4 regions of the Paenarthrobacter sp. NPDC090517 genome follow, and region 1 is predicted to be linked to each of the others. Evidence: riboswitches for the same ligand, from Rfam matches in the RefSeq annotation. Region 1 holds a riboswitch; each other region holds the start of a gene.
What was found. A riboswitch is a leader RNA that binds a small molecule or an ion and turns the genes downstream of it on or off. The one in region 1 is predicted to bind S-adenosylmethionine.
Positions count from the first base shown of each region.

Region 2: linked by a shared signal. The riboswitch ahead of ACIQTW_RS15165 (hypothetical protein) and the one ahead of ACIQTW_RS18015 (homoserine O-acetyltransferase) in region 1 are both predicted to bind S-adenosylmethionine.
Region 3: linked by a shared signal. The riboswitch ahead of ACIQTW_RS03460 (aminotransferase class V-fold PLP-dependent enzyme) and the one ahead of ACIQTW_RS18015 (homoserine O-acetyltransferase) in region 1 are both predicted to bind S-adenosylmethionine.
Region 4: linked by a shared signal. The riboswitch ahead of ACIQTW_RS08460 (DUF1737 domain-containing protein) and the one ahead of ACIQTW_RS18015 (homoserine O-acetyltransferase) in region 1 are both predicted to bind S-adenosylmethionine.

Region 1 is NZ_JBIVXN010000006.1:170,963-178,428, forward strand. Features, by position in the region: gene ACIQTW_RS17990 (RNA-binding S4 domain-containing protein) at 23-250, shown strand; gene ACIQTW_RS17995 (alpha/beta hydrolase) at 263-913, opposite strand; gene ACIQTW_RS18000 (SGNH/GDSL hydrolase family protein) at 984-1,826, shown strand; gene ACIQTW_RS18005 (winged helix DNA-binding domain-containing protein) at 1,835-3,010, shown strand; gene ACIQTW_RS18010 (hypothetical protein) at 3,073-3,507, shown strand; gene ACIQTW_RS18015 (homoserine O-acetyltransferase) at 3,510-4,631, opposite strand; SAM riboswitch class IV at 4,647-4,763, opposite strand; gene ACIQTW_RS18020 (bifunctional o-acetylhomoserine/o-acetylserine sulfhydrylase) at 4,926-6,266, opposite strand; gene ACIQTW_RS18025 (VOC family protein) at 6,469-7,107, shown strand; gene ACIQTW_RS18030 (CPBP family intramembrane glutamic endopeptidase) at 7,243-7,466, opposite strand, start outside.
Region 2 is NZ_JBIVXN010000004.1:343,995-351,460, forward strand. Features, by position in the region: gene speB (agmatinase) at 1-331, opposite strand, end outside; gene ACIQTW_RS15150 (APC family permease) at 551-2,524, shown strand; gene ACIQTW_RS15155 (helix-turn-helix domain-containing protein) at 2,616-3,191, opposite strand; gene ACIQTW_RS15160 (sodium:solute symporter) at 3,458-4,993, shown strand; SAM riboswitch class IV at 5,268-5,387, shown strand; gene ACIQTW_RS15165 (hypothetical protein) at 5,404-5,715, shown strand; gene ACIQTW_RS15170 (hypothetical protein) at 5,712-5,903, opposite strand; gene ACIQTW_RS15175 (VIT1/CCC1 transporter family protein) at 6,159-7,325, shown strand; gene ACIQTW_RS15180 (matrixin family metalloprotease) at 7,432-7,466, shown strand, end outside.
Region 3 is NZ_JBIVXN010000001.1:739,434-746,899, forward strand. Features, by position in the region: gene rsrA (mycothiol system anti-sigma-R factor) at 11-271, opposite strand; gene ACIQTW_RS03435 (sigma-70 family RNA polymerase sigma factor) at 268-1,062, opposite strand; gene ACIQTW_RS03440 (DoxX family membrane protein) at 1,244-1,759, shown strand; gene aroA (3-phosphoshikimate 1-carboxyvinyltransferase) at 1,766-3,148, shown strand; gene ACIQTW_RS03450 (ribosome small subunit-dependent GTPase A) at 3,151-4,266, shown strand; gene hisN (histidinol-phosphatase) at 4,323-5,135, shown strand; SAM riboswitch class IV at 5,315-5,428, shown strand; gene ACIQTW_RS03460 (aminotransferase class V-fold PLP-dependent enzyme) at 5,461-6,870, shown strand; gene ACIQTW_RS03465 (class I SAM-dependent methyltransferase) at 6,948-7,466, shown strand, end outside.
Region 4 is NZ_JBIVXN010000001.1:1,814,355-1,821,820, forward strand. Features, by position in the region: gene ACIQTW_RS08440 (PLP-dependent cysteine synthase family protein) at 1-1,064, opposite strand, end outside; gene ACIQTW_RS08445 (aromatic amino acid ammonia-lyase) at 1,058-2,623, opposite strand; gene ACIQTW_RS08450 (NtaA/DmoA family FMN-dependent monooxygenase) at 2,623-3,951, opposite strand; gene ACIQTW_RS08455 (SulP family inorganic anion transporter) at 4,106-5,809, shown strand; SAM riboswitch class IV at 5,893-6,004, shown strand; gene ACIQTW_RS08460 (DUF1737 domain-containing protein) at 6,018-6,284, shown strand; gene ACIQTW_RS08465 (rhodanese-like domain-containing protein) at 6,281-6,691, shown strand; gene ACIQTW_RS08470 (O-succinylhomoserine sulfhydrylase) at 6,692-7,466, shown strand, end outside.

The sequences.
Region 1 (7,466 bases):
CTACTTCAGGCATCATTGCTGTATGAGCAACCCCGAAATTGAAGAGATCCCCATCCGCGACGACATGATCCGACTCGGCCAGCTGTTGAAGCTCGCCAACTTGGTGGAGGACGGGGTTGAAGCCACGGAGCTCATCAAGAACGGCTTGGTCAAAGTCAACAACGAAATCGATGACCGCCGCGGACGCCAGCTCCACGTTGGCGATACCGTGACCGTCAATGGCCAGACGGTCCGGATCACCGCAGCCTGACAGACTGAAAACTCAGTCAGTGAGCACCTTGTGGGTGAGGAATTCGCCCACGTGTCCGATCTCCTGCTGGTTGATGCCGTGCCACATCCCCGTGTAAAGCACTTTGGTGAGGTCAACGTGCTTGCGCACCCAGCCCATGGTGTATTCGATCTTGTCCTGAGTAATGACGGGATCCTGCTGGTCGCGGCCCCAGAACATCGGTAGCGTTCCGTCCAGTTCGTCGTCCCGGAAGGCTGCGTCAGCGCCGGCGTCGATCACAAAGCCTGAAAGCCCGACGACGGCAGCGAAGTCCGCGGGACGGTAGCGGAGCATGGTGGTGGCCATGGCCATGCCCATGGAGAAGCCAAGCAACGTCACTGAAGAGTGGTTGGCTTTGACTGTGTCCAGCCATTCAAGGGCGTACTCGGCTGCCTGCTTTACAGCTCCCAATGAATAGTCGATGGACGCCGTTAGGGGGAACCACGTGAAGCCCGGGCCCATGGGCATCGGGGCCCGAAGGGCGGCCACCACAAAGCCGTCGGGCAGCAATCCGGCCAAGCTGAACAGGTCGTCCTCGTTGGAGCCGTAACCGTGGAGCAGGAGCAGGAGCGGCTTGCCTGCACGCTCTGATTCGTCGTGGGACCACAGGACAACGGGAGCGGGAAATGTGGGTGCTTCAGTCATGGGTCCATTCTTGCAGTTACCCGCCAGTAACAACCTACGGTGGCGTAGGGTCGACGTCACGGTGCAGGATATGAGCGTGAGTGAGAACAATCCTTTACTGAAGACGGGCGAGCCCGTTCCAAAGCACCCTTGGACCCGATATGTGGCCCTGGGTGACTCCTTCACCGAGGGCATCGGCGACCCCGAGCCCCGAAACCCCGGCGGTCACCGTGGTTGGGCGGACCGGGTTGCGGAGGAACTGGGCCGCAGCCAGGAAGACTTCGCCTATGCCAACCTTGCTATCCGTGGCAGGCTGCTGCAGCAGATTATCGATGAACAAGTCGGCCCCTGCTTGGAACTGCAGCCTGACCTCGTGTCCATTTCGGCCGGCGGAAACGATCTCATCCGTCCCGGCGGCGATCCCGATCTGCTGGCCGAAAAGCTCGACGCCGCAGTCGCGGAGCTGAGCTCGGGCGGTGCCACAGTGGTGCTTTTCAACGGCCCGGACACGGCAACTTCAGTGCTCGGGCGTATCCGCGGCAAGGTGGCCATCTACAACGAGAACCTCAGGACGGTAGCTGCACGCCACGACGCCATCATCGCGGATATGTGGTCCTTGAGGCAGTTGGCGGATCCCCAGATGTGGGACGTTGACCGCCTTCACTTCTCGCCGCTTGGCCACCACACCATAGCCATGATGGTTTTGGAGGCGTTGAACGTCGAGCACACGCTCGAGCCCCTGATGCCCAAGTCCCTTCCGCCGCGCACATGGCGTGAGGCCCGCTCTTCCGACCTCGTCTGGGCACGTGAGTACTTTGTCCCGTGGGTGATCCGGCGCCTTCGGCATCAGTCCTCCGGCGACGGCATCACACCAAAGCGTCCGACGCCGGGACCCGTCTTCGGCTCCACCGGCACCTTGCTGCCGCGCCGCTGAGGTCCGCCGTGCCGGGTGACAGCTTTATCTCCACGGAGACTATCCGGAGGATTCGGTTACGGCGGCAGCAGTTGCGGGCTCCCTATGCCGGAAGTCCCGGCGATGTGGTTCGCAACCTCCTGGCCGTCCAGTCCCAGGAGTTTCCCTACGCGAGGTGGACGCTTGCGCAAAGAAGCTCCACCGGCGCTTCGTCGATGGTCACGGCGGCAGAGATTGAGCAGGCCGTAGCCGACGGAAGCATCCTGCGGACGCATATCCTCCGGCCAACCTGGCATTTTGTGCACCGCGACGACCTCGGTTGGTTGATGGCATTGTCCGCAGATCGCCTCCACCAAGGCAACAAGGGCATGTACCGCCAAACAGGAATTGATGAGGACTCCGCAGCCAAGAGCGGCCGGATCCTGGCCGCTGCCGTGGCGGACGGAGCGCACAAGACACGCGAGGAACTGGCCGAAGTCCTGGGGCAGTCCGGATTTCCCAGCAGGGGGCTGGGCTTCATTTACCACCTCATGCACGCGGAAATCAGCGGCGTCCTGGTCAGTGGCTCGCCCGTCCGCTCTACAGGAGGCGCCCTGAAACAGACCTATGCCTTGTTTGACGAACGGGTACCGGACCCGGTGCTGTCACCCTTTACATCCGAAGGCCGCGACGAGGCCCTTGGACGGTTGGCACTCCGTTACTTCACCAGCCGGGGACCCGCCACTGTCAAAGACTGTGCGGCATGGTCCGGTTTGACCATGAAGGAGGTAAAGCGGGGAATCGACGTGGCGGGTCACCAGTCTCCCGGGAGTTTGGGCTCGGTGCAGTTTGATGGTCTCGGGTTCCATCTGGCCTCCGAGGAAGTGGAAGCCCTCGAAGGTGGTGTTCATCCTTCTCCCCCTGAAGACTCCGGCCTTCCCCGCGTAGATCTCATCCAGTGCTACGACGAATACGTGATGGGCTATTCACAGTCCCGGCACTTCCTTGGCGGAACAGCGCCGTACTTCCCCGAGGACAACGGACCCATGCATGTGGTCCTGCTGGATGGCAGGTTGGCTGGGTGGTGGCGCCACGGGTTCTCCGGCGGAACCTGCAGATTGGACGTCCGCATGAACCAGCCCACAACTGCGCAAGAGCAGGAAGCCCTGCAGTCCGAGGCGGATCGCTACGGCCGTTTCCTGGGCATGGAGACCAAACTGGTCTGAGGCGGCCGGATTGGTCTCACTGGGCAGGACTAAGCTGGGATGAGACCTAGGAGGCCTGCACTGTGAACAATCTGATCTTCTGGATCATCGTCTGCTCGTGGCTGATTCCGCTCGGCATCCGCCTGTACAACCGCTCCCGGGCGCGCCGGATCCAGCAAAACAACTTCCGCGGCCCCGGCTTCCCGCAGCAGAATTACCCGCAGCAAAATTACCCAGGGCCGGGTTACTCGAATCAGCGTTATCCAGGTCAGAGCTACCCGACGCAGAATTACCCCGGGTACCCGTCCGAACCAACCGTTATCCGCCCCGCGGATTCGACACCGCAGGCCGGGCCGCCGTCGAACCCTTCATCCCCGGCACCGTTCCCCCCAGCGGGCGCTTCGGAGCCGCAGGGATTCCGCGCGCGCAAGCTGGCCGAGCTGGACACGAAGTTCAGCAACGGCGAGATCGCCATGGAGGATTACATGAAGCAGCGCGGCGAAATCATGAACGGCTAGGGCTAGGCGAAGAATGATTCGCGGAGTTGCGCCGAGAGCTGGCCAATCTCAGTGAGGAAGCCATCGTGACCAATCGGGGCCTCAATGAGGTGGACCGGCACATCTCCGGGTAGCGCGGCGGCAAGTTCCCGCGACTGTGCAGGGAAGTAGAGCCTGTCGCTATCCACCGCCGCCACGAAGAACTCAGCCGTAGCGCGCGACAACGCCTGTTCCAGCGGGCCGCGGCCCCTGGTGACGTCGTGGGACATCAGGGCTTCGGTGATGGCGATGTAGCTGTTGGCGTCAAAACGGCGGACCAGCTTGGTTCCCTGGTGGTCCAGGTAGCTTTCCACCTGGTAGCGGCCACGCTCCCCCAACACCGCGGCGGCGAGTGGCGTTTCCTGGTGCTGGGCTTCCCTGCCGAAGCGGAAATCCAGCTCCAAGGCTGAGCGGTAAGTGATGTGGGCGATGCGTCGGGCCAACGCCAAACCATGTTCGGGTGCAGTGCCGCCGTAGTAGTCACCGTTATTGAAGTTCGGGTCCTGCCTGATGGCCAAGGTTTGGGCCTGGGCGAAGGCAATCTGCTCGGCCGTGCTGTAGGCGCCCACCGAAATTACGGCGCAGCGTTTGACCCTGTCAGGGAACGTCACAGCCCATTCAAGGGCCCTGGCGCCGCCCATGGAACCGCCCAACACGGCATGCCAGGCATCGATTCCCAAGGCATCGGCCAGGCGCGCCTCAGCCTCCGTGCTGTCGCGCAGCGTGACCAACGGGAAACGTGAGCCCCAAGGACGTCCGTCCGGCGCTTCTGACGATGGGCCGGTGCTGCCATAACAGCCACCCACGATGTTGATGGAAATGACGAAAAACTTGTTGGTGTCGATGGTGGCACCCGGCCCAACGAGTTGCTCCCACCAACCTTCCTCGTCGGTGGCTCCACGGGCTACGTGAGTGCTGCCCGTGAGCGCATGCTGGATGAGGACGGCATTGGAGGCATCGGCATTCAGCTGCCCCCAGGTCTCATAAGCGAGGACGACATCGGGGAGGAATCCGCCGGCCTCAAGTTCCAACGGCCCGATGCCGGCGTACTTGACGGTTCCGTCTTCCTCTCCGGATTTTGGAAGGGCAGTAGCAGTAATGGTCATTCCTTTAACACCTTAACCTCGCGCTTGCCCGTCGCCTTGCGTGCGAACAGGCCTGGTCTTCACCCGGGGCACCCCACCGCGGAGGAGGGTTGCCGGCCAGCAAGCCGGGGCTATGTGCTGGCACTCATGACCTAATACGAAGAGTCTAGGAAATGCAGGGCGGTTCTGGCGAAGAATGTGACAACAGTGTGACGGTTTAGGGTGTCTTCGTTCACGAACGAGCACCCGGAACTGCCGCCCGGCGAATAATCGTCGACGCGAGCGGCAGTCGGGTTAAGACTTCGGGGCGCGGCGTTAGGCGCCCTTGGCAGCCCGGAAGCCGGCTTCGAGGTCGGCGATGATGTCATCGACGTGCTCGATGCCCACGGACAGGCGAACGAGGCCAGGGTTGACGCCCGCAGCGACCTGCTGTTCCACCGTCAATTGGCTGTGCGTGGTCGACGCCGGGTGGATGACCAGCGAGCGTACATCACCGATGTTGGCAACGTGCGAGTGCAACTCCAGGCCGTCCACGAAGCGCTTGCCCGCTTCTACGCCGCCCTTGATGTTGAAGGCCACAATGGCGCCTGTGCCCTTGGGGCCGTACTTCCGGCCACGGTCATACCACGGGCTGGACGGCAAGCCCGCATAGGCGACCGATTCGACGTCGTCGTGCTTTTCCAGCCATTCGGCCACCTTGGTGGCGTTGGCCACATGGCGCTCCACGCGCAGGCTCAAGGTCTCCAGGCCCTGGGCAATGAGGAAGGCGTTGAACGGGGACACGGCAGAGCCGAGATCGCGAAGCAACTGGACGCGGGCCTTGAGGATGTAGGAGAGGTTCGCCCCCAGCGCACCGTCCTTGCCGATGTCCCGGGCGTAGACCAGGCCGTTGTAGCTGGGGTCCGGAGTATTGAAGCCAGGGAAGCGCTCGGGGTCCTTGCCGAAGTCGAAGTTCCCGGAATCCACAATCACACCGGCGATTGCGGAACCGTGACCACCGAGGTATTTGGTTGCAGAGTGGACCACAATGTCCGCTCCCCACTCGATGGGACGGATCAGGTAGGGCGTGGACAGCGTGTTGTCGACGATGAGGGGCACGCCGGCCTCGTGGGCAGTGCGGGCGATGCCCTCGATGTCCAGTACGTCCTGGCGGGGGTTGGACACGACCTCGCCGAAGAACAACTTGGTGTTGGGCCGGACGGCGTCACGCCATTGGTCCAGATTGTCCGGGTCCTCGACGAACGTGACCGAAATGCCGAACTTCTTCAGCGTGTGAGCCAGCAGGTTGTAGGTGCCGCCATACAGGCTGGGGCTAGCCACGATGTGATCGCCCGCCTCGGCGATATTCAGGATGGCGAACGTCTCCGCAGCCTGTCCGGAGCTGAGCAAGAGGGCACCCAGTCCACCTTCCAGGCTCGCGACCCGCTGCTCCACTGCATCCTGCGTCGGGTTGCCGATCCGGGTGTAGATGGGGGCGAGCTCGGCCAGGGCAAAGCGATTGGCGGCGCTTTCGGCACTGGGGAACACGAAGGACGTGGTCTGGTAGATCGGAAGCGAGCGCGCACCTGTGGCGGCATCAGGCTCCTGGCCTGCGTGGATCTGGCGGGTTTCGAAAGACCATCCTTGGGACATGCTGTTCTCCTGTTCGTGGCGCATGGGTTTGGCGGCAATGTGAAGCGGTGTGAGCTGGGGCCAGTCTAAGAACTGCCCGGAGGCGAAGACAGCTTTGTGACGCCGGTGGAAACTTTCGGTCTTCCCGCGTCCCTCCATGACGCCCACTACCACCACTTATACACATCCCACCTTAGTTAGGCTTGACTTAGCTGAGACCCCGATCACAAAGTGCCAAGATGAAGCCATGCGCATGGATCACGTCTCTTACGCCTGTGAACGAGATGGCCTTTTGGCCACTACCGAACGAATTTCCGCGGCACTGGGAGTGGACGCTGTCCGGGGCGGAGTGCACCCGCGCTTCGGTACCCGGAACATGATCATTCCCCTTGCGGATAACAAGTACCTGGAAGTGGTGGAGGTCCTTGACCACCCCGCTTCCGACAAAGCACCCTTTGGCCAGGCCGTCCGTGCCCGCTCGGCTGCCGGTGGTGGATGGATGGGCTGGTGCGTCGCCGTTGACGACCTTGCGCCGTTCGAAGACCGGCTTGGCCGCTCGGCTGTTCCGGGCAACCGTAAGTTCCCCGACGGACGCGAACTGGTGTGGCAGCAGATTGGCATCCTCGGCCTGATCGCTGATCCCCAGGTGCCCTACCTGCTCAAGTGGGAGGGCGACCCCTCGCTGCACCCGTCCAGGATCTACGAGAGCGACGTCAAGATGTCCAGCCTCACCATTGCGGGCTCCGCTGAACGCGTCACCGAATGGTTGGGCGAACCGGTGGAGAAGCCGCTGGAGGATGTCGCCGTCCAGTGGATGGCACCGCACGGCACTCCTGGCATCCTCGCTGTGACTTTCGAGACCGCCTCCGGAGCCGTCACCATCTAACCCGATCCATCCGGCTGGTCCCTGCCCCGGTCACCCATGTCCGGAGCCGATCATGTCCGGGCTAAGCTTCGGCCGCCATCAGCGGGTGCCAATGACGTCACCCGCCGATGGCGGCCGGATACTTTTAACGGGCGCCTACCCCAGGCCCATTGCCTTGCCGAACAGGCTGAATCCAACGAACGCCACGATGTCCAGCAGTGCGTGGGCAATCACCAAGGGCATTACCCGCTTGGTCTTGGTGTAGATCCACGCGAACAGCAGGCCCATGACCACGTTCCCTACGAACGGCCCAAAGCCCTGGTACAGGTGGTAGCTTCCCCGCAGGACGGCACTGACCACAATCGCCGCCGGCAGGCTCC
Region 2 (7,466 bases), on a different contig from region 1:
CAGTCTCAATTGCCTCGTTGATGTTGAACGGGTTCACGGCCATGTCGCCGGCGTCGGCAACCTGGATGTTCTCGAAGGGACTGACGTCCCAGGCAGGGTTGTACGGGCGCAGGAGCCGGCTGGCTTCACGCACGTGGTTGGCACCGAAGCGGGCGCCGGGGCGGTAGGAGACACCGGAGTCGAAGGGAACGCCGACTACTGTGACGTCAGCTTTGGAGACCTGGTCCAGTCGGGGCAGGCGGGCATAGGTGGCGGCACCGGCGTAACGCGGAATGCGGGATGAATCGATGGGTCCGAGGTTCCCGTTGGCCGTAATGCGAAGCTCTTCCAAAATATGCCTCTCCTTCGAGTTGGGTCAGTGGCTGTGACTCCCATCATACACTCGAAGTTGCCTTATATGCATCACCTGTTTACAAATTAGATTTGGGTGCGTGCGGTATGAGATGCCGGTCACAGCGGGCGTTAAGATTCCATAAAAAGCGGGGTCCCGGCGTCGAATACGGCCATACGCTCCTAGCGGAAGCAGCATCCGGCTGCACGAAAGGACACCGTGACCACCCTTACGAGGCCCCCGGCCGACCCGGCCGATAAGCCCAAAAATTCCTTCAAGCTCAAATCATGGTTGCTGGAAGGAATGCCGGACACCTCAGGGAAGCGGCAGGGACCTCACGGCCGGCCCGCGGACTCGCATAAGCCACAAGCCTGGTGGAAGGTCATGTGCCTCACCGGACTCGACTACTTCTCCACCCTCGGCTACCAGCCGGCCATCGCCGCTCTTGCAGCCGGCTTGCTATCCCCGCTGGCCACGCTGCTTCTGGTCCTGGCAACCCTGGCCGGTGCGCTCCCTGTGTACCGGCGCGTGGCCAAGGAAAGCCCGCGCGGCGAAGGGTCCATTGCCATGCTTGAACGCCTGCTTCCACGATGGGGAGGCAAGCTCTTCGTCCTTGCCCTCCTGGGGTTCGCCGCAACCGACTTCATGATCACCATCACGCTCTCCGCCGCCGACGCCACAGCCCACCTCATCGAGAACCCCTTCGCACCGCACTTCCTCGAAGGCCAGCAAGTGGTCATCACCCTGGCTTTGATCGCCGGCCTGGGCGTCGTCTTCCTGCGCGGATTCAAGGAAGCCATCAACGTGGCAGTAGTGCTGGTGGCGGCGTTCTTAGCGCTCAACCTTGTGGTGATCGCCGTCTCCATGACCCACCTCTTCACGGAATCACGCGTCATCACCGACTGGTGGACCGCACTCACCACTTCCCACGGCGACCCCATCATGATGATCGCCCTGGCGCTGCTGGTGTTCCCGCGCCTCGCACTGGGACTCTCCGGATTCGAGACCGGCGTCGCCGTCATGCCCCAGATCAAGGGCCACACCACAGACACCGAAGCCAACCCTGCAGGCCGCATCAAGGGCGCCCACAAGCTCCTCACCACCGCCGCCATCATCATGAGCTCGTTCCTCATCACGTCCAGCTTCACCACCGTCATGCTGATCCCCGCAGCAGAATTCCAGGACGGCGGCAAGGCCGAGGGCCGCGCACTCGCCTACCTGGCCCATAAATTCCTGGGCGACGGCTTTGGAACCGTCTACGACGTCAGCACCATCGCCATCCTCTGGTTCGCAGGCGCATCAGCCATGGCCGGGCTCTTGAACCTCGTTCCCCGCTATTTGCCCCGCTACGGCATGGCACCGGCCTGGGCCCGGGCTCTCCGTCCACTCGTCCTGGTCTTCACAGTCATCGCCTTCTTCGTCACCATCATCTTCAAGGCGGACGTTAACGCCCAGGGTGGCGCCTATGCCACCGGCGTGCTGGTCCTGATTACGTCGGCCTCTATAGCCGTAACGCTGTCCGCGCGGCGAAAGAAGCAGCGGGCACAGGTCATTGGATTCGGACTGATCTCGCTCGTTTTCGTCTACACCACCGTGGTCAACTCGATCGAACGTCCCGACGGCCTGAAGATTGCAGCACTCTTCATCCTGGGCATCATGGTTGTCAGTTTTATCTCCCGCATGCGACGCGCTTTCGAGCTCCGGGCAACCCACATCAAGATGGATGAGAAAGCACTCGAATTCACGGCAAACGCTTCCGACGGGCCCGTCCGCATCATCGCCCACGAGCCCAAGCACCTCAGTGCAAGCCGATACAGGGAGAAGCTCCAGCATGCCCAGCAGGCCAGCCACCTGCCCGTTGACTGTGACGCCGTCTTCATCGAGGTCATTGTGGACGACAGCTCGGACTTTGAGCAGGAACTTCAGGTGGTGGGCAAGCTCCGGCACGGGTTCAAAATCCTGGAAGTGCACAGCAACAACGTGCCCAACACCGTGGCCGCAGTACTCCTCCACATCCGGGACGTCACCGGATTCATGCCGCACATCTACTTCCGCTGGACCGAGGGCAACCCGATTTCCAACCTCAGCAAGTTCCTGTTCTTTGGTGAAGGAGAGATCGCTCCGGTAACCCGCGAAGTGTTGCGGGAAGCCGAGCCGGACATCACCCGCAGGCCGTGGGTCCACGTGGGCTAACGCGCCCACACCCCGCCGCCGGGACTACAGATAATGCCCATGTTTGCTGCAAACATGGGCATTATCTGTCACCTCGCGGAGTAGCGAAGGGCTAACGGCTCGCCGCCGGAACCAGCACCCACAACACCTCGACAGTCTCGTCCGTGGGGTTGATCCAAGTGTGGGGTTCGCGGCCCGGGAAGGAGAGCGTGTCCCCCTCTTCGAGGTCGTACTCCTCATTGGTCAGGATGAGCTTGATCCGGCCCTTGACCACATGCAGGACGTCGACGTCGCAGTCCACGGCATAGAGCTCGTTTTCACCGCGGCCGCGCGGCTCGATGGTTGCCTGCAGGATTTGAAGCCGCCGCTCCGAACGGGCCGTCAACAAGCGCTCCACTATTCCTTGGCCGCCCAATGAGATGCGGGGGCCGTCGTCGCGCTTGGTCAAGTGGGTTTCCGGAGCTGCGAACAAGTCGCCGACGGAAACGGACAGCACTTGGCAGAGCGTGACCAGCGAGGCGACCGACGGCGATGTCAGGTCGCGCTCCACGCGGCTGAGGAAGCCTTTGGTCAGCCCGGTAGCATCCGCCACTTGCTCAATGGTGAGGCGCTGCGCTTGCCGGGCTGCGCGGATTCTGGAACCGATGGCAACGGGAACATTGCTCGGTTCAACGGGTAGAGCCTTCATTCACGAACCTTTCAGGCCTGTCATGTGGCCCTGTCATTGGAGCAATAGTAGCCGGGTGACAGGCCATGAGCGCCAGAATACGCGGAAGCATGACCAAAGGATCTTGACTGTTACTCCCATCACAACATATCCTCATAGGCAACAAGTGTTGTCTGTGAGGCACACAACACATCCCCAATCTCCAATCGTCAGCACAGAGACTTCGACGCTTCGCAGGAGTATCGTCGAAAACCCCAACCTCCGTGCATCAGCTCCAAGGACCGTTCATGGAATCTTCGGCTATAAACATCGCAATCGTTGTGGTGTACCTGCTCGCCATGCTGGCATTCGGCTGGTGGGGCAAGTCCCGCACCAAGAACAACAGCGACTTTCTGGTGGCCGGCCGCCGCCTGGGACCTTTCCTTTACACCGGCACCATGGCCGCAGTGGTCCTCGGTGGCGCATCCACCGTGGGCGGCGTCGGCCTCGGCTACAAGTTCGGCATCTCCGGTATGTGGCTGGTTGTGGCCATTGGTTCAGGCGTGCTGCTGCTCAGCCTGCTCTTCGCCGGAACCATCCAGAAGCTCAAGATCTACACGGTTTCCCAGATGCTGACCCTCCGCTACGGCAGCACGGCAACCCAGACCTCGGGCATCGTCATGCTGGCTTACACACTGATGCTGTGCGCCACATCCACCGGCGCCTACGCCACCATCTTCGTGGTCCTCTTCGGCTGGGAGCGTTGGCTCGCCATCGCCATCGGCGGCGCTATCGTGCTGGTCTACTCCACCATCGGCGGCATGTGGTCCATCACGTTGGCCGACCAGGTCCAGTTCGTCATCAAGACCGTGGGAATCTTCTTCCTCATGCTCCCCTTCGCCTTGAACGCTGCAGGTGGCCTCGACGGCATCCGAGCCCGCGTCGATGAGAGCTTCTTCGACATCGGTGGCATCGGCCTCCAGACGATCATTACCTACTTCGTCGTTTACACCCTTGGCCTCCTCATCGGCCAGGACATTTGGCAGCGCGTGTTCACCGCCAAGACCCCCACAGTTGCCCGCTGGGGCGGCGCCACCGCCGGCGTCTACTGCATTCTTTACGGCTTCGCAGGTGCCTTGATCGGCATGGCTGCCAGCGTTGCCCTCTCCGGCGTCGAAATCGCAGCCAAGGACGACGTCTACGCAGAGGTCGCTACCCGGCTTCTGCCCATCGGAATCGGCGGTCTGGTGCTCGCTGCAGCTGTGGCCGCCATGATGTCCACGGCGTCAGGCGCACTGATTGCTGCAGCAACCGTTGCCCGCGCAGACGTAATGCCTTTCGTTGCCAGCTGGTTCGGCAAGAAGGTAGACACCTCCGACTCCGACAACCCTGAGCACGACGTCAAGGCCAACCGTTACTGGGTCCTCGGATTGGGGATCGTTGCAATCATCATCGCCATCTCCACCAAGGACGTGGTGGCCGCGCTGACCATTGCCTACGACATCCTGGTTGGCGGCCTGCTCGTGGCCATCATCGGCGGCTTGGTGTGGAAGCGCGGAACAGGCATCGCGGCAGCATGGTCCATGGCGGCCGGCTCAGTGGTAACCCTCGGAACCATGATCATCCTTGAGATCAACGCCGAAGTGCCCCTCGATGGCATCTACGCCAACGAGCCCATCTACTTCGGTTTGATTGCCTCTGCTTTGGTGTATCTTGTGGTCTCCCTTGCCAGCAAGCCCACGGATCCTGCAGTCATGAAAGCTTGGACGGACCGTGTCGCAGGCACCCGCGTGGCCGAGGAAGAGCTCACCACCCCTGCTTCCCAGAGCGGCACTAAGAACTAAGCACAGTTCTGGAAACAAGCAAAGTTCGACGGCGGCGCCTCCCCTTTTCGGGGCGGCGCTGCCGTTGCGTTATGCCCGGGGAGCATGCGTTGGAAGGCCCGCTCTACACGCCAAACCCACCCCAAAGGGTGCACACCAGGCCCCACAACACAACCCACCCGTTGGAAGGCCCGCTCTACACGCCAAACCCACCCCAAAGGGTGCACACCAGGCCCCACAACGATCCAAACCTCACAACGGGGGCATAGACAGCAATGAGATAGGGTGGTCCCAGCTTCAAGAGATGTGGTGCCAAGCTCCGACTGGCCACACACCAACCCCATGTTCACGGGTGGTTCGGATGAGGAAGCGGCCCGTCCCGGACCAGAGACAACCGAGCGGGCAAGAGCACTCCCCCAAGGAGCAGTCCCTTGCCGTACCAAGGCGATACCACTCAGGTAAACACAACGTCAGCGCGCACCCTCGCCACAACCGCCACACAAACAGTGGCGGTGATTCCCGCCGTCGACCTCTTCCTGGGCACGGTGACCATCACCGCCAAAGCTGGAACAGAGCGGTTCGGACATCAACAACCGGAACTCATCGCGCAGGCGTTAGCCCAAGCCGTCCGGCCGACGCGCTGGTGTGAGTCGTCCAAGATCCTAACGGTGACTGTTGCCGCCGTCGGGAAACGGGCGGGCGTTCAACATCACTTCACACTAGGGACCGAGGACCAGGCTTAGATTTCCTCGTCTTCCTCGCGGAACTCTTCGGTTTCGTCAATGGGGACAACCCGTTCGTCGTCCTCGGGTGCGTCGACCTCCTCCACCCAGGGCTCGTCCACTTCCTGGTCTTCGGCGTAGTCGTAGGCCGGGTCGGACTCAATGGTTGTCCGTTCCGGGTAGTTGGCGTGTGATTCGGTGGTGTTCATGGTGCAACCTCCGTCTCGTGGGCCGGTTCTCGCGGACCGTTCGGCCCGTTGACCCGAATGCAGGAATCCAGTGGCGGGAGGGCCCCACCCCTGTCCTTCCATCTGAGCACTGGCACAAGCGAGGGTCAAGGAAATTACGGTGCACCGAACATTCCAGTTAAGGAATACCAGCCAAAAAACCGCGCGGATAAGCGGTAGTGTGGGGCGTGCAATGGGGCCGCAACTACCCCACCCAGCACAGGAGACAAAGTGCAGATGCACCAGGAATCCCATAGTTCGTCGAGCTCCGCTCCGGACCCCACCCCCGAATCAGCAGCCGCCGAAAACGCCGGGACGCACGCCCCGACGCCCTCGCATGCAGACATCCGTCGGTGGCGCCAGTACCTGGCCGACGAGCGTGCCGAGGCCGCTGTCTACCGCGAACTGGCGCAGAGGCGCGACGGCGAAGAACGCCAAATCCTGCTCGCCCTTGCCGAAGCCGAAGGCAGGCACGAGGCACATTGGCTCAAGCTCCTGGGCGAGCACGCCGGAATGCCCAAGGCAGCTTCCACCCGCAGCCAGTTCCTGGGCTTTCTTGCCCGTAACTTCGGGTCAGTATTTGTCCTCGCCTTGGCACAGCGCGCCGAAGGCCGTTCCCCGTACGGTACCGAACCTGCGGCGACGCCGGCCATGGTGGCCGATGAACAAATCCACGAAGAAGTAGTCCGGGGCCTGGCCACGCGTGGACGCAACAGGCTCTCCGGAACCTTCCGCGCCGCCGTTTTCGGCGCCAACGATGGCCTGGTCAGCAACCTTTCCCTGGTCATGGGCATGGCCGCAACCGGAGTGCCCAGCCCCGTGGTGCTCATGAGTGGCGTAGCCGGCCTCCTTGCCGGGGCACTGTCCATGGGTGCGGGCGAATACGTCTCGGTCCGCTCCCAGCGGGAACTCCTTAACGCCACATTGCCTACGCAGGCCACGCTGACGGCGGCGCCGTCCTTGGACATCGAACACAACGAGCTGGTCCTGGTGTACTTGGCCCGTGGCATGACGCGTGAAGCTGCGGAGCACCGCGCTGCCGAGCGCATGGGATTGTTCAGCTGCGACTGCGATCCCAGCCTTTCCTTGCAGCCGGAGAAGCCACCCACTGACGATCACGAATCCGTAGGTTCAGCGTGGGGCGCAGCGATGTCCAGCTTCTGCTTCTTCGCTTCGGGCGCCATTGTGCCCATCCTCCCCTTCATTTTCGGCATGACCGGCATCGCAGCCTTGCTGGTGGCCGGCGTTCTGGTGGGCATCGCGCTCTTGGCCACCGGCGCCGTCGTCGGCTTGCTGTCCGGAACCTCTCCCCTGAGCCGCGGGCTGCGGCAGCTTGCCATCGGGCTGGGAGCGGCGGCGGCCACGTACGGGCTGGGCTTGGCGTTCGGGGCAGCAATCGTCTAAGTTTGGACGGCTCGGTCCCGAGACCGTAATGTTGGTTCGTCCTCCGCGCTGCCCCGCGTGACCAGGGCATCAGGAATGGAGAACCGTGGACCCGGAGCGGGAAGCAATGCGCGTGCCAAAGCATCGACGCACTGGAACAGC
Region 3 (7,466 bases), on a different contig from region 1:
GGGAGTCGAATCAGGCGTCCACAGGCTTGATGGAGTGAATCCTGTCAAGGATGGAGTTTTTTAGGTTCTCCGGGGCCGACTCCGTGCATGATCGCTTGACCATGGTGCGAATGAGGCACTCAAGGTCATACTGCTCGGCACATTCCTCGCAGGAGTCCAAGTGCTGCTTGATCTCAGTTAAGTCCTCGCGGGTCAACGCACCGTCGAGGTACTCGTAGATCCGCTGCATTCGCGTATCGTCGCAATCGCCCAATCCCTGGCAGTCGCTCATTTCTCTTTCTCCTGATTGTTGCTTCCGGCCGCGGCCTGATCTTCGGTTTGGGCCCTGAAGCCCCGTTCGGCGGCGTAATCCGCCAGCATGTCCCGCAGCATCTTCCTGCCGCGGTGCAACCGTGACATGACCGTGCCGATCGGGGTGTTCATAATCTCTGAAATCTGCTTGTACGCATACCCTTCAACATCCGCGAAGTAGACGGCCAGCCGGAACTCCTCCGGGATCGACTGCAATGCGTTCTTCACGTCGGAATCAGGGAGGTGGTCAAGAGCCTCAGTCTCCGCCGACCGTAAACCCGCAGAAGTATGCGACTCTGCCTTGGCCAACTGCCAATCCTCGATCGTGTCCGAGTTGGACTGCAGCGGCTCACGCTGCCGCTTCCGATAAAGGTTGATGTACGTGTTGGTCAGGATGCGGTACAACCAGGCCTTGAGGTTGGTCCCCGGCTTGTACTGGTGAAAGGCAGAAAACGCCTTGGTGTAAGCCTCTTGAACCAGGTCTTCAGCGTCGGATGGGTTGCGTGCCATCCGCATGGCTGCCGAATACAGCTGGTCCACGTACTGCATGGCGTCGCGCTCAAAGCGCGCCCGCCGCTGTTCTGGAGTTTCCGTAGCAGGATCGACGTCGGTTACAGCCGCCGCGTCGTCCGCGCCGGTTGCCTGGTACATGGCCGCTGCGGCCGGTTCAGTGGTGCTCATCGTTGCCAAGTCTACTGTCAGCTGCCGGGATTCCGGCCGCATCCCATACACAGGCTCCGGTAGAACCACCCGGTCCTTAACCAAAGTCAAAAAACCAACTCCGTTCAACAGGCGGCAAACACAATGCCGCAGTCCGGTCTCCACCGCACCTGAAGTTCACAACGGCTGCTGCTGGGTAAATATTCCGCAAAAGTGCAAGACTAGAGCAGACTGCACCCCTTGAACACAACACTTATCGAACTAATGTGGCAAGCCATCCAGGAGGCAAGACATGTCTGTTATCCGTTTTCTCGCACGTCCCATGCTCGCGTCCAGCTTCGTCGTCGCAGGGCTGGATAAGCTCAGGAACGCGGACGACACTGCGAAGCAACTCTCGCCAGTCCTTCGCCGCGCCTCGGAATCCCTGCCCTTCAAGGCTGACGAAAAGACCTTGGCACGCGTCATCGGCGGGGCGCAGTTGGGCGCCGGAGCCTTGCTCGGACTCGGCAAGCTCTCCCGTTTTGCCGCCACGGTTTTGGCTGTGACCTCGGCTTTGAATTCCTATGTGGAGTGGCGATCCGCCGACATCAGCACAAAGGAAGGCCGCAGTGCCCGCAAGGCCCAGTTGCTGAAGAACATTTCCCTCACCGGCGGCGTGCTCCTTGCCTCTGTTGACACCGCGGGCCGGCCCAGCATTGCCTGGCGGGCGGAGCACTTGGCTGCCGATGCCAAAAAGGTGACGGGCAAGCAGATCAAGCGGGCAGATAAAGCAGTTCGCAAGGCCGTTGACAACGCAGTTGGAGCATAAGGAAGCATGACAGGTACCACCGCCGCAAACACCGAATCAAACAAAGCCGCCACCATGCTGCCACTGTGGCCCGCCCCGTTTGCCAGGGGCCCCGTGGACGCAACTGTGACGGTCCCTGGTTCAAAGTCGCTGACCAACCGGTTCCTGGTATTGGCGGCTTTGGCGGATGGTCCCTCACGGCTGCGGGCTCCCCTGCATTCCCGCGACTCTGCGCTCATGATCCAGGCCCTCCGACAATTGGGAGCAACCGTCACCGAGGTACCCGGGGATGGATCCTTCGGGCCGGACCTGGAGATAACGCCCATGGATCCCGCCGCATCAGGGGCTGAAACGGCAATCGACTGCGGACTGGCCGGAACTGTCATGCGGTTCGTCCCCCCGTTGGCTGCATTGCGTAAAGGCGCGACCGTCTTCGACGGCGATCCCCACGCCCGCAACAGGCCCATGGGAACCATCATCGAAGCCTTGATCGCCCTCGGCGTTCCGGTGGCAACGGATGGCGGCAGGACGCCGTCGTCCCTTCCCTTCGCCGTAGAGGGCACCGGCGAGGTTCGGGGAGGCCACCTGGTGATTGACGCCAGCGCTTCATCGCAGTTCGTTTCCGCGTTATTGCTGGTCGGTGCCCGCTTCGTTGAAGGCTTGCATCTGGAACACGTGGGCAAGCCCGTGCCCAGCTTGGACCACATCACCATGACCGTGGAAGTCCTCCGCGGCGTTGGCGTCGTCGTGGACGATTCCGTGCCCAACCACTGGCGGGTCTCTCCGGGACCCATCCGCGCTTTTGACCAGCGGATCGAACAAGACCTCTCAAACGCAGGGCCTTTCCTCGCCGCTGCGCTGGCCACACGCGGCAGCATCCGCATCCCCAACTGGCCTGCCGGGACCACCCAAGTGGGCGATCAGTGGCGAACCATCCTGACCACCATGGGAGCAGAAGTAACCTTCCAGAACGGAACACTGACCGTGACCGGCGGGACGGAAATCAAGGGCGCTGACTTCGACGAAACAAGCGAACTTGCACCGACTGTTGCCGCGCTGTGCGCATTGGCCAGCGGCCCTTCACGGCTAACCGGTATTGCCCACCTCCGCGGACACGAAACTGACCGGCTCGCCGCGCTGGTTGCCGAAATCAACGGCCTCGGGGGCGACGCGGAAGAGACCGCCGATGGCTTGGTTATCCGCCCGGCGGCTCTTCACGGTGGCGTGGTCCACAGCTACGCGGACCACCGGATGGCCACTGCCGGGGCGATTCTTGGGCTCGCCGTCGAAGGCGTGCAGGTTGAGGACATCGCCACGACGTCGAAGACCATGCCGGATTTTCCAAAGATGTGGGAAGCAATGCTGCAGCCAACTGATGCCAACACCGATCTTGATGAGGCCAGCAACTGACCATGGGCCGTGACGCACGCTCCTGGGACGAATCAGACGTCCGCATCCGTCCCAGCAAAAAAGGATCCAGGCCACGCACCAAGGATCGCCCCAGCCACGATGACGCAGTCATAGGCAGGATCATCACGGTGGACCGCGGACGGTACAGGGCAATTGTGGGCGAAGATTCCGCGGACGAACGCATCGTCATCGCAGCCCGCGCCCGCGAACTGCGGCGCAATCCCGTTGTCCCTGGTGACTTCGTCGCATTGGTGGGTGACGTTTCAGGGTCTCCCGATACCTTGGCACGCCTGGTCCGGGTGGAAGAGCGGAAGACCCTCCTTCGCCGCAGTGCCGACGATACGGACCCCATCGAACGGGTAGTTGTCGCCAACGCCGATCAGCTCGTGGTGGTTGTTGCGGCGGCCAATCCGGAGCCACGTACGGGATTCATTGATCGCGCCTTGGTTGCAGCGTACGACGCCGGCATCGAGCCGTTGCTGCTCATCACCAAGGCGGATGTGAAGGACCCGGCGGAACTCCTGGCCAATTACCTGAGCTTGGACTTTCCCGTGATCATCAGCAGGACCGCCGACTCCGATGCCGGAGGCATCGATGCCCGTTCCGATGACGGCCTGTCAGCCCGGCTGGACAAGGACGCCGTATCCCAACTCCGCTCGCACCTGGGTGGAAAAGTCACCGTCATGCTCGGTCACTCCGGCGTGGGCAAATCCACCATGGTCAACGCGCTGACAGGCGCAGAGCGCGCCACTGGCGGCGTCAACGCGGTGACGGGCCGGGGACGGCACACATCATCCTCGGCTTTGGCATTGAAGCTGGACGATGCACCATCCGGCAGTTGGATCATCGATACTCCCGGTATCCGCTCCTTTGGCTTGGCGCACGTGGATCCCGACCGGATTTTGCACTCGTTCCCGGACCTTGAGCCCGGCACGGAGACCTGCGACCGTGGCTGCAAGCACGGTGCCACCGCCACCAATTGCGGGCTGGATGCTTGGGTTAACGATGGCCACGCAGGGCCATCAGGTGTGGCCCGGTTGGCCTCCTTGCGCCGATTGCTGGGTGCGGACCCAAGGCTCGAAGCGAAGGAGACCAAGGAACTGGGCACCGTCAACTGATTCGTTGTCTGCTTCACGTCCCCAATGAAGCGAACTATTCAGGATAGTTTGGTGGCATGACCCATCCCGTTTCCACCTACAACGATGACCTGCGCCTGGCCCACGTCCTCGCCGATTCAGTCGACGCCCAGACCATGGATCGCTTCAAGGCACTGGACCTGCAGATCGAAACCAAGCCCGACCTCACACCTGTCACTGATGCTGACAAGGCCGCTGAGGAAGCAATCCGCGGTCAACTGTCCCGCTCACGTCCGCGGGACGCGGTCCTCGGCGAGGAGTTCGGCAGCAGCGGTCACGGTTCACGTCGCTGGATCATCGACCCCATCGACGGAACCAAGAACTTTGTTCGCGGCGTCCCGGTGTGGGCAACGCTGATCGCCCTCGTGGATGAAGGGGAACCTGTGGTGGGCGTAGTGAGTGCGCCTGCGCTGGGCAAGCGATGGTGGGCTGCGAAGGATATGGGCGCCTACATGGGCCGCTCCCTGGCCTCGGCGACGCGGCTCAAGGTGTCCAACGTTTCCCGCCTGGCCGACGCCTCCATGTCATATTCCAGCCTCTCGGGGTGGAAGGAACGCGGCAACCTGGATGAATTCCTTGGGCTGACGGAAGACATCTGGCGGACACGCGCCTATGGTGATTTTTGGTCGTATTGCCTCGTGGCCGAGGGTGCCGTGGATATCGCTTGCGAGCCTGAACTGAACCTCTACGACATGGCAGCACTCGTCCCGATCGTCACCGAGGCAGGCGGCCGTTTCACATCCTTGGAAGGCGAAGACGGTCCGTTTGGCGGTAACGCCCTGGCCACTAACTCGATCCTGCACTCCGAGGTCCTGAAGCGCCTCAACCCCGGATTGGACGACCTTCTCTAAACTTTCAGCGTCCAGCCACCAAGCAGCGGGCGGAATTTTCGACGGCGGATGACCCCTTTTGCGGGTCTCCGCCGTTTTTTATTCGGCGAGGAAGGGATTTCGCATTCGACGTAACAAAGGGCTTAACAAAAGGCAGCGGCTTTGGAAGCGTCCCCGGACGTGCCTTAGCCTTTTTTACAGGTCACGAGTGCCAGCGCTAAACCCCGGTTTGCTGGCCGGCAACCCTCCATTCGCGGTGGGGTGCCCCGGGTGACGACCCGGCCGGTCCGGAACGGATGCGGCAAGCGCGGATCCCCCTATGGGGGTCCCTCTTGAGTGAGGTTCCATGAGCACTGTCACGTTCAACCCCAACACTATTCCGTCCCTTGTCGAAGAATCCGCAGCAGAGACGAGCACCGCTGCGCGTCCGCTTGCCGCGGTCACTGGCGCTGAACTTCAGGCTCCGCTGATTCAAGGTGGCCACGTCCGTTACGCAAACTTGGATTACGGCGCATCGGCTCCGGCTTTGACCATCGTTTCGGCCTACCTCAACGAGGTCCTGCCCTACTACGCCAGCGTTCACCGGGGCGCCGGGTACGCCTCCCAAATCAGCACGTCGGTGTACGAGAACTCGCGGAACATCGTCCGTGATTTCGTCGGCGGGCGGGTTGATGATTCAGTGATCTTCACACGGAACACCACGGACTCCTTGAACCTCCTGGCCGGGTGCCTACCACAGGTGGACGGCGAGTTTGCAGGCGAAGTTCTGTACTTGGACATCGAGCACCACGCCAACTTGCTTCCGTGGCAAGGAGTCCCCCACCGCAGCGTCGTCGCAGCACCAACCCTGGCCGAAACGCTGGACAAGCTGGAGGCCGAACTTGCCCAGGGCGGGGTCAGCCTGCTGGCCGTTACCGGTGCCTCGAACGTGACCGGGGAAATCCTTCCCATCGCCCGCCTTGCTTCGCTTGCCCACGAATACGGCGCACGGATCGTGGTGGACGCTGCGCAGCTCGCACCGCATCGCCGGATCAACATCGCGGAGGCGGACGTCGACTACATCGTCTTCTCCGGACACAAGCTTTACGCCCCCTTCGGCGCAGGTGTCGTGGTGGGTCGTCCGGACTGGCTCGACGCCGGCATACCGCACCTTGCCGGAGGCGGCGCGGTACGTGAAGCGCGCCTGGACTCCGTAAGCTGGGCCGCGGGGCCTGCGCGCCACGAGGGCGGCTCCCCCAACGTGCTGGGCGCCGCGACACTTGCCCGCGCCACCCAAGTCCTCGCAGGGCTGGACCAGGACGCGTGGCACGCCCATGAGTCCGCAATCCGCTCGTACCTGGTGAAGGGCCTGGAAGCCATCGATGGCGTGACCGTCCACAAGATCTTCGCTGACTCCCTTGACACCATCGGTGTGGTCAACTTCTCCGTAGAAGGATTCGACGCCGGACTGGTTGCGGCTTACCTGGCGGCCGAGCATGGCGTTGGCCTCCGTGATGGCCGGTTCTGCGCCCACCCGCTCCTCAAGCGCCTCGGGCTCCCCTCCGGATCCCTGCGCGCCAGCTTCGGCGTCGGCTCCCGGTTGGAGGATGCCACCAGGCTGCTCGCAGGCATCGAAGGACTGAAGCGCGACGGACTGGGCTGGGACTATGTGGTGGACGAGGGCCGTTGGGTTCCTGCAAATGACCATCGCAGCTACCCCGAATGGGCCCCGAACACTCCTGGCACTGCGGGCGCAGCCCCTTGCACTGTGGACTAGAAACACTGCGGACTAGAAACACTGCGGTAAATTCGTAGGGTACTTTTAGCGACCCTGTGAAGGAGCTTTTCGTGGTCCTGCGTTCACCGGCTGCCTCCAGCGGACAGCCACGTACTCCCGGACCAGCCGGGCCGCGTGGTCCAAGGCTGCATGCTTCCCGCCGGCATGAACTCGGTCAGAGCTTCCAGGACGGCGGCGAACACTATGACCGCGTGCGGCCCGGCTATCCGGCCGATTCCGTGGACTGGCTGCTTCCTCCAGGGGCGCGGTCCGCGGCCGACCTTGGAGCCGGCACGGGAAAGTTCACGGCACTCCTCGTAGAACGCGGCCTGGCGGTCAGCGCCGTTGATCCTTCCACGGACATGTTGGAGCAATTGCGAAAAGCCTGCCCCCAGGTCAATGCGCTGGAGGGAACGGCCGAGGCAACTGGACTGACGGACTCAGCATTCGACGTCGTCAGCGTTGCCCAGGCCTGGCATTGGTGCGAGCCCCTCGCAGCGAGCACGGAGATCGCCCGGATCCTGCGGCCCCATGGAATCTTGGGACTGGTCTGGAATCAACTGGACACTTCAATTCCGTGGGTTCACCGCCTCTCG
Region 4 (7,466 bases), on a different contig from region 1:
TACTCGCGGGCGATAGGGGTGTCGGCGGCGAGACGGATGCCGTGCTCCGCTAGCCACACCGGGTTGAAGGCCTTGCTCAGGTAGTTCGTTCCGGCGTCGGGCGCTATGGCCACCACCACCGAACCGTGGGGTGCGGCCCGGGCCACCCGCATTGCCGCCGCGACAGCGAGCCCGGACGACGGACCCAAAGCGAGTCCTTCTTCATCCAGAAGCCTGTGGACGGTGGTGTAGACCTCATCGTTGGGGATCCGCAGGAAACGGTCCACGATGGCGCGGTCGAAAGCCTTGGGCCATTCAGCTTCGGGCCAGGAGTTGCCTACGCCGTCCACCAGGATCTCGCCGGGATGTCCACCGCTGTAGGCAGAGCCATAGGGGTCGGCGCCAACAACTTCCACATGCCCACCCGGCCGCGAGGAAGCCACCTGTTCCTTCAAGAACCGCCCATTCCCGCTAATGGTCCCGCCTGTGCCGATGCCCGCTACGAAGTGGGTCACCAGCCCACCTGTCTGTTCCCAGATCTCCGGTCCGGTGGTTTCGTAATGCGCGGCGGGATTGGCAGGGTTATCGAACTGCATGGGCCGCCACGCGCCCGGCGTCTCGGCGGTAATCCGTGCTGCCACGGCACGGGCGTTCTCCGGCGATTCGGACGGCGCGTTCCAGTCGGTGAGGATCACGCGGGCGCCATAGTTGTGCAGGGCTGCGAGCTTCTCCTCGGAGATCGTGTCGCCCGTAACCACCACCACAGGGTGTCCGGTCAAGTGCCCAATGAGGGCGAGTCCGATCCCGGTGTTGCCCGACGTACTTTCCACAATCGTGGCGCCGGGTTTCAGCTCGCCGGACTTTTCCGCCGCCCGAACCATACTTAACGCGGTGCGGTCCTTGATGGAGCCACCCGGGTTTTCGGACTCGAGCTTGATGTGGATGGTGCTGCCCAGGCCTTGACCCAGCGCCTCCAACTTCACCAGCGGGGTATTCCCCACTTTGTCCAGGACTGAGGCGTCCAGCCCGTCCGGAATTGGGACGGCCGTGTGAACACCATGTTTGCGGATCGCTGTACTCACCACGGTTCCTCTCCTGTCTCCGAAATTTTCCTGGCCACGGCATCCCACAACTCCACACGCGCACGCGCCACCAAGTCAGGTGCCGACGGCCGGTGGGCAAGCACATCAGCCAGTCTTCCCACGACGGCGCCTGTCCCCTTTCCGAGCGGCTGCGCGGCTCCCGCTTCGAGCAGCAGGTACGACGCCGTCAGCGCCTCGATAACCAAGAGTTTTTCCGCAGCCTCCAGTGACTTTTCGAGCTGCTGCAGGGCGAGCGGGGCAAGCGTCGAATGGTCCTCGACGTCGGCGGACAGGGTTGGTGCGCCGAGGGTCGCCGGTGCGGCCAGGAATTTGAGCTCGGCCAACAGTCCTGCGGCCGAGTACCAGAGCAGCCCCGGGAGTTCTTCCTGGGCCAGACCGTCCCCGGAGGATGCAGCCTGTAGGTGGCGGGCACGGATAGCCCGTTGCGGCGGATACAACTTGGCGATGCGACGTTCACTGGAAATCCCGACGTGAGCCAAGGCCAGCCGCAGGCCCTCAAAGGCGAGAGCCAGCTGCATCGGTTGGAAGTTCCCGCCGGACACCATCTGCCCGGAATCAACATCGACCAAGGGATTATCGCCGCGGCCGTTCAACTCAACTTCCAACGCAGTACCGAGTTGCCTCACCAGGGATCGGAAAGCCCCGTGCGTTTGAGGCGCGGCTCGGAACGATAACGCGTCCTGCACCGATACTTCGGGTCGAAAATCCTCCAACCACCCACCGCTCAGGAGACGGCGGACCACGGCAGCCGACTCCCGCTGCCCGTCCACAGCCTTGGCCGCCTGGATTGCCGGCGAAAATGGGCTGAGGTTCCCTCCGCCGTCGTACCTTGCGATCGTCTCCAGCGAGAGGGAAAGTGCGACGTCGGCCAATTCGGCCAGGTGCTGCAACCGCACCAAGGCGAGGGTTCCTACGCCCACCGAGTACGCATTGGCACTGACCAGGGACAGAGCCTCGCCCGGCGCGAGAACTAGTGGCTGGAGACCGGCGTCGGCGAGCGCTTTGGCGCCTGGGATCAGCGTGCCGTCTGCGTCGAACGCTTCGCCCTCACCCATGGCGACGGCCGCGACGGCGGCAAGTTGGGTCAGGTCCGACGAGCCCACCGACCCTTCCTGAGGGATGGCGGGGAAGATTCCACGGTTGAGCATTTCGGCGTAGAAGACTGCTGTTTCGGGTCGCACGCCGGAACCACCGCGGCTGAAACCGATAAGCCGAGCAAGGATTACGGCTCGGGCAGCAGCCCGGTCCAGATACGCGCCCACACCACTGTTGTGGTACCTGACCACCTGTACTTGATACGCCAGGAGCGACTTCTCTCCCACAGCCGTATCCCGGCCAGACCCCAGCAGGGTGTTGAGACCGTACACCCGCTTCCCGGAGGCCGCGGTGAGCTCTACCAGTTCCCTCGACTTACGCATTAAAGACAACGCTTCTTGGTTGAGTTCCACGTGAAACGCGCGGTTTTCAGCGGCCAGCGCCACGGCGGCCGCCCGCACCGGAGCCGTACTGATCAAGAAGGTGCGCGGTTCAGCCGACACCATCAGAAGTCCAAAAGGTTCTGCCGGAAACCACCGTTGCCGTAACTCTTCCTCAACAGGCCACGGCGCCGCAGTTCAGGGGTGAGTTTGTCCAGTACACCGTGCACGGTTACCGGGTCCACGAAGCCCGAGAAAAGGAATCCGTCGCCGCCCACTTCAGAGCCTGTCGACTCCAGATAATCGGCGATCTCGCCAACCGTACCAATGATCGAATCACCCGCTCCCCCGCTGCGCGCCTGCAGTATTTGCCTCAGTGTGGAACCAGGAGGGGCGGCCTTGGCGAAATGCTCCAGCGTCCCTTGGTTACTGTTGGTTCTGAGCTCCGGTAACGGAGCGTCGAGGTCGAACTTTTTGAAGTCGATCACTGAAAGGTAGGAGATGGAGTTGAGTTGGCTGTCGATGTCGCGTTGGGTCAGTTCCCGCCTCTGTGCCCGCAACTCCTCTGCCTCGGCCGTGGAACCAACAACGGTGGGCTTAAGGACGAAAAGAACCTTGACGTCGTCGGGATCGCGGCCGGCCTTCGCAGCTTCAGCGCGGATCGAATCCCGGTAGGACTTCATCCCGTCAACGCCACGTGCCAAGGCTATGGCGACGTCGGCATGCCCGCCCGCGAACGCCTTGCCCCTGGGTGACGCCCCGGCCTGCACCAGCACGGGTTCTTCCGGCAAAGGCGCAGTATTCAGCGGACCCCTGACCTTGAAAAAGTCGCCCTCATGGTTGATAGGGTGCACTTTGCTGTGATCCGCGAACATCCCCGCCTCAACGTCCTCAAGCACTGCGCCAGGTTCCCAACTCCGCCAGAGCCGCCTGACGACGTCGACGAATTCCTCCGCTTTCTCGTACCGGAGGTCGTGTTCGATCTGTTGGTCCAGCCCATAGTTCTGCGCGGCGAGGTCGCTGCCGGACGTGACCACGTTCCAGCCAAGCTGCCGTTCCGAGAAGTGTTGCAGTGTGGCCAGGAGCCGGGCGGCGGTGAAGGGCGGGTAGAAGGAAGCGCTGACCGTAGGCACGATTCCAAGGTGCTCCGTGGCGGAGAGAAGGTACGGGACCAGCGCCATCGGATCGTGCTTCGGAGCGAAAGACGCGTGGGCCAAGGAGACCTCGGCCGTGCCGCCGTAAGTGTCCGGGACGGTGAGTGAATCCTCGATGATGAACAGGTCCAACCCGGACTGCTCAAAGGCTCGGACAGCATCCTGATACAGGGCGGGTTTCTTCCAGTCGTAGCCCAGGCTGTAGCCGGGAGTCCCCCAGCCCTGGACACCAAAACCGTGGCCCACGAACCATCCAAAGTGCAGCATGGGCTTGAGTGTAGAACTGCTCTGTCCGCTCACCGCGACCTGATTTCATGGGAAGTTACAGGGGGTCGTACTGCGTCAATTATGCTCCCGGGGCGTCACATTTTGGCGGGCCTGATGACGGTTCGAATTTTCCACATACGGCGGTCGCATAGTTTCGAAAACAGCATGGGTCGGGAATGATCGCTGTATGAGTTCACCCACCCGTTCTTCCGCCAAGTCTTCCGCCAAGGACCGGATTTCGGGCGTCTGGGCGCTCAAGGGCTACAAACGCGAATGGCTCCGGCACGACGTCGTGGCGGGTGCTGCCCTCTTCGCCCTGCTGGTACCCGCCGGTATGGCCTACGCGCAGGCAGCTGGCCTTCCACCCGTCACCGGGCTCTACGCTACCGTGGTCCCGCTGCTGGTTTACGCGATCGTAGGGCCTTCCCGCATCTTGGTCCTCGGCCCTGATTCTGCCCTCGCCCCCATGATTGCCGCGGCAATCGTGCCCCTGGCGGCGGGTAGTAGTGAAAAGTCGGTAGCGCTCGCCGGGCTGTTGGCCGTGTTGATCGGGGTGATCATGCTGGCTGGGTCGGCCCTGAAACTCGGGACCATCACCGGGCTGCTCTCCAAACCCATCCGGCTCGGGTACCTGAACGGGATCGCGTTGCTGGTGGCCCTTTCGCAGCTGCCGGCATTCCTGGGGATAGAGGCCGACGGCGACATCTGGCAAAAGCTCGCGAAGGTCACCACGGGGGTGTTCACCGGAAGCGTCAACCTTCCCGCACTGCTGCTTGGTGTTGGTTCCCTCGCCCTTATTTGGATCCCCAGGCTGCTGAAGTGGAAGGTACCTGGCGTCCTGCTGGCCGTGGTCGGCTCCTGTCTTGCGACGGCGTTCTTGGGCCTGAACGACGACGTCAAGGTCACCGGGGTCCTGCCCCAAGGCCTCCCGATGCCCGCGCTCGGCGGCATCGGCTGGGCCGACGCAGTGGCCCTGCTTCCCGCGGCTGCGGGCATTGCCCTTATGGCCTTCGCAGACACCGGAGTCCTGTCCCAAACGCTGGCTGCCAAGGAAGGAAAGAAGGTTTCCGGCAACAGGGAAATGGCAGCCCTTGGAGCGGCCAATGCTGCCACGGGCCTGCTGGGCGGATTCCCCATCTCCGGCAGTACATCGAGGACCCCCGTAGCCGTGGATGCCGGCGCCAAGTCCCAAATGACTGGTGTGGTGGGTTCGGTGCTGGTACTGGCGTTCATGCTGCTGGCTCCCGGAGTGACCGAGTACCTACCCTCGGCAACCTTGGCCGCCGTCGTGATCGCTGCCGCAATTGCGCTGGCGGACCCGGCGGGAGTCAAGCGGCTCCTAAGCCGGAGCCGGAGCGAATCCGTGGTGATGCTGGCGGCGTTCCTGGGCGTCCTCACAGTGGGTGTCCTCCAAGGAATCGTGGTGGCAATCGTCTTGGCGCTCCTGGACTTTGTTCGCCGGGCTTGGGACCCCTACCGCACTGAACTCGGCTCGCAGGAAGGACGGCCCGGCTACCACGATCTCGCACGCCACCCGGAAGGCGAACGCATCCCGGGACTCCTGATCCTCCGCTTCGATGCACCGCTGTTCTTCGGCAACGGACAGGTTCTTGCAAACTTTGTCCGGGAGCAACTGGACGAAACTTCGGACGATATCTCCCACGTAGTCCTGGCGGCAGAACCTATCACCGGCATCGACACCACCGCCTTGGACGACCTCGTCACACTGGATGAATGGTTGGCGCGTCACGGTGTGGATCTGGTGTTCGCCGAGCTTAAAGGGCCTGTCAAGGACAAATTGATCCGCCTCGGAACGGCGGCGCGTTTCACGCCCGACCACTTCTATTCCACGGTGGGTGCCGCCGTCCGCGCACTCAAGGACGAAGAGTGAAGCGACCGCCGATTACGCAACATGACGACGGCCCAGCCGTCCGCAAGTGCGGCCGGATGCCCGTGGATGTTACGTTTTTCTTGAGTAATGAGCACCAGCGCAAAGCCCTGACTTGCTGGTCGGCAACCCTCTCTCCGGCGGGGTGCCTCAGGTGACTACTCGGCGTATCGACAACTCGTACTGCAAGCGTGACTGAGGAGCACCAGCTATGCCTGAACCCACTGAAGAAAAACTCTCTTACCGCCTGGTGACAGGGCCTGATACCCGCGACTTCTGCGAACGCATCCACAATGCCCTCGCCGAAGGTTACGTCCTCCACGGCAGCCCGGCAGCTACGTTCAACGGTACCGACGTCATCGTCGCCCAAGCCGTTGTCCTGCCGACCGCGATCGCCACTGCGGATGCCGCCGTCGCGAACGCCGTTGATCAGCTGGAAAACTACGAGGACGAAGAAGCGTTCGAGGGCCACGCATGAGCTACGCAGGTGACCTGACTCCGCATGACGCGTGGGCCAAACTCCAAGAAGGCGCCATCCTGGTTGACGTCCGGACCGAGGGGGAATGGGCCCACATCGGCATCCCCGATACCAAAGCCACCGAGAACGACCCCCTGTTCATCCAGTGGAACCTGGCCGGCGGCATTCCGAATTCCCGTTTCATTGAAGATCTTCAGCAGCAGGCTCCCGAGGACGGCGGCGTCGAGCTGGTGTTCCTGTGCCGTTCAGGGCAACGCTCCATTTCGGCGGCCATCGCCGCAACACAGGCCGGCTTCACTGCCTACAACGTCTTGGAGGGCTTCGAAGGCGAACCGGACCGCTACGGCGAGCGCACCGTCAACGGCTGGAAGAACCGCGGCCTGCCAACGAATCTGGGGACCGAGTAAGTGACTTTTAATCCCGACGCCACTGGCTGGAGCCCTGACACCCAGGCCGTGCGCGGTGGCCTTGACCGTACCAACTTCCAGGAAACCTCCGAGCCCGTCTTCCTGAACTCCGGCTTCGTTTACGAATCTGCCGCCGCAGCCGAGCGCGCTTTCACCGGCGAGGACGAACGCTTCGTCTACTCCCGTTACGGCAACCCCTCCGTGGCCACTTTCCAAGAGCGGCTGCGACTGCTCGAAGGAACCGAGGCGTGCTTTGCGACGGCGTCCGGCATGTCCGCTGTGTTCACGGCTCTAGGTGCCTTGCTGGCTGCCGGCGACCGTGTGGTTGCTGCCCGCTCGCTGTTCGGCTCCTGTTTCGTGATCCTCAACGAGATCCTCCCCCGGTGGGGCGTCGAGACGGTCTTCGTGGACGGACCGGACCTGGAGCAGTGGCGCGAAGCCCTGTCCGAGCCCACCACCGCGGTGTTCTTCGAGTCACCGTCCAACCCCATGCAGGAGATTGTGGATATCGCTGCCGTCAGCGAACTCGCGCATGCCGCGGGGGCGACAGTGGTCGTAGACAATGTCTTTGCCACTCCCCTGCTGCAGCGCTGCGGTGAACTTGGCGCAGACGTGATCGTGTACTCCGGCACCAAGCACATTGACGGTCAGGGAAGAGTCCTTGGCGGCGCGATCCTGGGCACTAAGGAATTCATCGACGGCCCGGTCAAACAGCTCATGCGGCACACTGGCCCGTCACTGTCGGCGTTCAATGCCTGGGTGCTGACCAAGGGCT